2 linked regions of the Roseivirga sp. BDSF3-8 genome follow. The protein of the gene in region 1 interacts with the protein of each later gene in a pairwise test. Links are inferred from orthologs where the notes say so. Each region holds a gene or a part of one and is shown in the gene's direction. Other genes may lie near its edges. The genes, in order: gyrA and gyrB.

Region 1 (3,456 bases):
GAACGGCCTCACTCCTGACTACCAGGCCGATCTCAGCGGCCTGCAGACACGTTGGTGGATCATGGGAGGCTATACGATTTACGAATACTGGGACTATACCTTCACAGGGGACTTCCGTGTGGGTAAGATCAACCGTGGTGGCGATTTCAGTAAAACGCAACTTGATCAGGGCCTTACTTTCAACCTGGGAGTTACTATAGATAAAAACCTCAGCAAGTACTTCCGTGTATTTCTTAGACCCAGCTACGATTTCGGGGGCTATACTGCTCTTATCCCCAGTGGTACCGACATCCGCCACCGTGCCCCCACCGTATTTCTGGAATTCGGCATCAGCCTTAATTACCCCATTATGCCCCGCTCCCCAATTAAGGCAGACCATATGCAAATGGAGCATGTAGTGAACCACCCTCGCACTGGTAAAGCCATGTGGGTGAGGGGCCAGCCTATCACCAAAAAGCAAAACCCGCGGGTAGGCGAAAACCATCCTGTACTATTTAAGTATAAAGGCAAGAATAAGCGGAAAAGAAACCCTTATTAAGCCTCTTCTAATTGCATTTTCTGAAGGAAAATTGATTGGGTAGGTTACCAAATTTTATGTAACTTGCGCACCATTTCTGTTAGGAAACTTTAACATTATTTATGGCAGAAGGATCGAACGAAAACATCATTCCTATCAATATCGAGGACGAAATGCGGGGAGCCTACATCGATTATTCGATGTCGGTTATCGTATCTCGTGCCCTCCCCGATGTGCGCGACGGGTTGAAACCGGTGCACAGGAGGGTCCTCTATGGAATGATGGACCTGGGCGTTACATATAACAAGCCTTACAAAAAATCAGCAAGGATCGTGGGTGAAGTACTCGGTAAGTACCACCCCCACGGCGACAGTTCAGTTTACGATACCATGGTGCGGATGGCGCAGCCCTGGTCACTCCGCTATCCACTTGTGGACGGGCAGGGTAACTTTGGCTCCATCGACGGTGACTCACCGGCTGCCATGCGTTATACTGAGGCCCGCCTGCAGCGTATTTCAGATGAAATGCTGGGCGACCTGAATAAGAACACTGTCGATTTTCAGTCAAACTTCGATGACTCCCTTAAGGAGCCGTCCGTATTACCTGCCAAATTACCTAACCTGCTTCTGAACGGTACCTCTGGTATTGCCGTAGGTATGGCCACAAATATGGCACCCCATAACCTTACCGAGGTAGTGGCCGGCATCAAGACCTATATCGATAACCGCGATGTATCGATAGAGGAACTCATGCAGCAAATTACCGCACCTGATTTCCCTACCGGGGGAATCATATATGGATATCAGGGTGTGAAAAATGCCTTTGAGACCGGTCGTGGCCGTGTGGTGATGCGGGCAAAGGCTACCTTCGAAGAGACCAAAACGGGCAGGGAGATGATCGTGGTCACTGAGATCCCTTATATGGTCAACAAGGCCAACCTGGTAGAGAAAACTGCCATGTTGGTGAATGAGAAGAAAATAGAGGGAATCAGTGAGATTCGTGATGAGTCTGACCGTAAGGGTATGCGTATCGTGTACGAACTCAAGCGTGATGCGATGCCCAACATCGTCCTGAATAACCTCTACAAGTATACGCAACTACAGACCTCGTTTGGCGTGAACAATGTGGCACTGGTAAAAGGCCGTCCTGTTACGCTGAACCTGAAAGACATGATCCACCACTACGTGGAGCACCGTCACGAAGTGGTTATTCGACGTACTCAGTATGAACTGGATGAGGCCGAAAAGCGGGCCCACATCCTGGAAGGCTACCTTATTGCCCTGGATAATCTGGACGAGGTTATTAAGCTTATCCGTGAAAGCCGCGACCCTGAGACGGCACGTAATGAACTGATCAGCCGTTTCAAACTCAGCGAAATACAGGCACGTGCGATACTGGACATGCGCCTCCAGCGTCTTACCGGACTTGAGCGCGAGAAAATCCAGCAAGAGTACGACGAAATACAGAAAACTATCGAATATCTGCGTTCTATCCTTGCCAATGAGGAGATGCGGATGGACATTATCAAAGAAGAGCTCGACGCCCTGTCAGAGCGCTACGGTGATGAGCGCCGTACCGAAGTGGTACACAGTGCAGATGATCTCACCATCGAGGACATGATTCCAAATGAGGAAATGCTTATTACCATTTCTCATGAGGGCTATATCAAGCGTACGCAGCTCAGTGAATACCGTACCCAGGGCAGGGGAGGGGTAGGCTCCCGTGGTGTATCCACCAAGGACGAAGACTTTACCGAGCATCTTTTTGTGGCCAGCACCCATAACTACCTGCTTATCTTTACCGAGGCCGGTAAGGTATTCTGGCTGAAGGTATATGAGATACCCGAAGGGAGTAAGGCAAGTAAAGGCCGGGCAATTCAGAACCTGATCAATATTGAGAGCGGCGATAAAGTACGTGCCGTAATCAATGTTCAGAACCTGAGCGACGAGGACTATATTAATAATAACTACCTGGTAATGTGTACTGAAAGAGGTACCATTAAAAAAACCAGCCTCGAAGCTTATAGCCGCCCCCGAACCAATGGTATTAACGCTATTACAATTAATCCGGGTGATCGTCTGCTGAATGTAAGCCTTACCAATGGCGACAATCATATAATTATTGCGACAAGTTCCGGCCGTTGTATTCACTTCCATGAAACCCAGGTGCGCCCTATGGGCCGTACAGCTGCCGGTGTACGTGGTGTATTCCTGGCTGACCAAGAAGATCATGTAGTTGGCATGGTTTGTGTTGCTAGGGAAGAGGCTACCTTATTGGTAGTAAGTGAAAGAGGTTACGGAAAGCGCTCACTTGTAGAGGATTACCGTATTACGAAGCGGGGTGGTAAAGGAGTAAAGGCTATGCGCCTTACCGAAAAGACCGGTGCTCTCGTGGCCATCCAGGAAGTAGTGGATACAGATGACCTAATGATTATAAATCGTAGTGGTATCACCATCCGCATCTCTATGGACAACCTGCGCGTAATGGGACGTAATACTCAGGGAGTGAAGCTGATTCGCCTGAATGACACAGACGCTATTTCTTCCGTAGTAAGTGTGGAGAAGATAGAAGATGAAGAGGGCGAAGATATTGCGGAAGCGCTGGATCCGGAAGCAACTGCCGCCGGTGAAAACCCGGAGGAAGGTAATGGAGAAGGGGATGGAAATGAAACCGAAACCTCTCAAGAGTAGTTAACTGATTTTGCAACCAAAATAGTCCAGAAACACAACTGAACAAGAATTTTTTATCCATGAAACGAATAATTTTAGCACTTATCGTTACTGTAGTGGCTTTTTCAGGTAGTATGGCCCAGAAAAAGACGCTTAGAGATGCTGAGAAGGCGCTTAGGAAAGAAGAGTATTCTGAAGCTATGCAGCTTATCAGCGAAGCAGAGCAGCATGAGGAGACTGGCAGTGACTCAAAAACATATTTTGTAAAAG
Region 2 (3,319 bases), 1.1 Mb from region 1 along the record:
TACGAGTTGGCACTTACTGAAGTGGTATAATTACATTATTTATTGTTTAAATTATGAACAAATAAACACCACTTAAGATGACAACCATTCCACACAGGTTTTTCTCCTCTGCTACGGAAAAACCCTTTGAACATTGCATTGAATGCAAGAAATCTCTTCTATCGGGAGAACCTTATCTTATTCAGAAATCATATAGGAGATATCCGGACTTTAACATTGAGGATACCGTTTTTGAGTTTGCGATGTGCTTCGGGTGCTTCGAGGGCATGAGAAATCGTATGTCCAGGGACTCGCTCCGCAGAATGGATTCTTTTTTCTCCGAAAATGCACGTATTGAAGAACACCTAAAGAAAAAGACTTTAGGGCTCAATTTTTCGCTGGATCATTTCATTAACAATTGTATAATCGAGGATATACCTATCGAGGAAACCGAAGAGTTTCAGTTGGTCGCCCTTTGTGAAGGGTACCATCTGAGTTTTTCACTACCTCCTTATGCTATTTCCGGTCAGGCTATGGAGCGTATGGCTGAACTATTAAGTGCGGAAACCCTGGATGAGATGGATGACTTCAGAGGGAGGCACTTTACCGGACCACCCGAGCTTAGTAAGCTGTTGAACAGGAAGCCAATACTGATTTGATTTTTCCTGACAGGCTTAGGTCTGTGTTAAAAATACTGTAAAGGCGGCGAAAGCCGCTCTTTGCTACCTTCATTTCTTTTCGCTTGATTTACTGTGCTTTTTATCCGCCCAAAACTGGTAATAAGCCAATTTTTTGCGTAATTTTGCAGTTTTGAAAAATGTTATGAGCGAAGAAAAAAAGACCAACGCAGGAGATTATTCAGCCGGTAATATTACTGTACTTGAAGGACTGGAAGCCGTACGTAAGCGGCCTGCCATGTACATTGGTGATGTACAGGTAAAAGGACTTCATCACATGGTTTGGGAGGTAGTGGATAACTCTATCGACGAAGCCATGGCCGGATACTGCGACAGGATCGATGTGACCGTTCATGAGGACAATAGTATTACTGTAGAGGATAATGGTCGCGGTATTCCAACTGACATTCACCCAAAAGAAAAGAAATCAGCCCTCGAGGTCGTTATGACCGTGCTTCATGCAGGGGGTAAATTTGATAAAGACACTTACAAAGTATCCGGTGGATTGCATGGGGTAGGGGTAAGTTGTGTGAATGCACTGTCCACCGACCTTAAGGCTACCGTTCATCGTAACGGCAAAGTTTTCCAGCAGGAGTACAAGCAGGGAATTCCTCAATACGACGTGAAAGAAATAGGTACTACTGAAAAGCATGGTACCATTGTACACTTCGTGCCTGATAATTCGATCTTTACTATCACTGAATATAGTTATACCACCATTGCTACAAGGTTGCGTGAGCTGTCCTTTCTGAATGCAGGTATCAGGCTTACACTGACCGATCTTAGGGAAAAGGACGATGATGGCAACATACAGCACGAAGAGTTTTTCAGTGAAGGCGGCCTGGTAGAGTTCGTAACTTACCTTGATGCAGGCCGTGAAAAGATGCTTCCCACGCCGATCTACATGGAGGGTGAAAAGGCAGGTGTACCTGTGCAGGTATCAATGACCTACAATACCTCTTATACAGAGAATGTGGTGTCATATGTAAACAACATTAATACTATCGAGGGTGGTACTCACGTGTCCGGTTTCAGGCGTTCGCTCACCCGCACGCTAAAAAATTATGCTGACCGTAATGGCCTACTCGATAAGGTGAAAGTTGATATCACCGGTGATGACTTCCGTGAGGGATTAACGGCAATTATTTCAGTAAAGGTAGCTGAGCCCCAATTCGAAGGTCAGACCAAAACCAAACTTGGAAACAGCGATGTAATGGGTGCCGTGGAAGGGTGTGTTAATGAGATACTCAATAACTATCTTGAAGAGCATCCCAAGGAAGCTAAAGCCATTGTAGGAAAGGTAGTAGTGGCTGCCCAGGCCCGTCATGCAGCTCGAAAGGCCCGTGAGATGGTTCAGCGTAAAAACGTTATGGGCGGAGCGGGTCTTCCTGGTAAACTGGCCGACTGCTCTGAGAAGGACCCGGCAGTTAGCGAAATATATTTGGTGGAGGGTGACTCTGCCGGTGGCTCTGCCAAACAAGGTAGAGATCGTCGCTTCCAGGCCATTCTGCCTCTGAGGGGTAAGATCCTGAATGTAGAAAAGGCGCAGGAGCATAAAATTTACGACAACGAGGAGATCAAAAATATGATTACGGCCCTCGGCGTTTCATTTGGTAAAGAGGATGATGAAAAAGCTCTCAACCTTGATAAACTTCGCTATCATAAAATCGTAATTATGACGGATGCGGACGTGGATGGAAGCCATATCCGTACGCTTATTCTTACGTTCTTCTTCAGATACATGCGTGAATTAATTGAGCAAGGCTACTTGTATATTGCTCTTCCTCCTCTTTACCTACTCAGAAGGGGTAAGGATGAACGCTACATTTGGAGTGAAGCCGATCGTGAACGTGCGGTAATGGAAATGGCTAAGGACGGCAAAGAAGATTCTGTGAATGTACAGCGTTATAAAGGTCTGGGTGAGATGAATCCTGAGCAGCTATGGACTACTACCATGGATCCGGAAAACCGAAGCCTGAAGCAAGTAACTATTGAGTCAGCTGCCGAAGCTGACCACCTCTTCAGCATGCTTATGGGGGATGAAGTTGCCCCGCGCCGTGAGTTTATTGAAAAAAATGCCAAATACGCCAAACTTGATATTTGATATTCCGATTATAAAAATCCCGGTAGTGTCCGGGATTTTTTATCTGGCCATTGTTTTTATTATATCTTATTGAAAAAACTTTTTGTAAAGTCAGCTTTAAAAACCATCGATACCGTGGAACGAGTCGTTTCTATTGATCGCGTCAATAACCTTGTAAAAAAGTCAGATTTCATCAGCCGCGATCTCAGCTGGTTGAAATTTAATCACCGTGTACTTGATCAGGCCAGGCATCTCGACCGTAATATCTTCGAGAGGCTCAAATTCATGGCCATTACCGCTTCTAACCTCGATGAGTTTTTTATGATCCGTATCGGTAGTTTGTATAACTACATTGATTATGGTAAGGAGCGTATTGACTATAGTGGCCTAAGAGAATTGCCATTCCGAAAAAAATTACTCACTGAGGCTCAGGACTTTGTTCGGGCTCAGAACGAGTATTTTATCAAAAGGCTCAGACCCCTTTTTGCCGAGAACCAATTTAAGATCGCTAAAATATCGGATCTGGACGAAGACCAGAAAGAGAAGGTAAAGAACTACTTTCGGAAGACTATCTTTCCTA

Evidence for each region.
Region 2: the proteins of gyrA (region 1) and gyrB interact in binary tests that used the Escherichia coli proteins (3 or more experiments, as listed by UniProt). The link is inferred for Roseivirga sp. BDSF3-8 from one-to-one orthologs.

What each region holds. Positions count from the first base shown.
Region 1 is NZ_JBGNFV010000001.1:4,626,971-4,630,426, forward strand. What follows is about bases 298-3,423. They hold gyrA (DNA gyrase subunit A), read left to right. Parts: upstream 298-639; coding sequence 640-3,207; downstream 3,208-3,423. Other genes in these bases: AB9P05_RS19145 (hypothetical protein), read left to right, coding at 298-538; AB9P05_RS19155 (tetratricopeptide repeat protein), read left to right, coding at 3,267-3,423. In the rest of the region: more of AB9P05_RS19145, read left to right, coding at 1-297; more of AB9P05_RS19155, read left to right, coding at 3,424-3,456. UniProt on the Escherichia coli protein: A type II topoisomerase that negatively supercoils closed circular double-stranded (ds) DNA in an ATP-dependent manner to maintain chromosomes in an underwound state.
Region 2 is NZ_JBGNFV010000001.1:5,763,672-5,766,990, reverse strand. What follows is about bases 292-3,280. They hold gyrB (DNA topoisomerase (ATP-hydrolyzing) subunit B), read left to right. Parts: upstream 292-801; coding sequence 802-2,760; downstream 2,761-3,280. Other genes in these bases: ppk1 (polyphosphate kinase 1), read left to right, coding at 2,875-3,280; AB9P05_RS23495 (hypothetical protein), read left to right, coding at 292-638. Outside these bases: AB9P05_RS23500 (CoA-binding protein), read left to right, coding at 1-20; more of AB9P05_RS23495, read left to right, coding at 78-291; more of ppk1, read left to right, coding at 3,281-3,319. UniProt on the Escherichia coli protein: DNA gyrase negatively supercoils closed circular double-stranded DNA in an ATP-dependent manner to maintain chromosomes in an underwound state.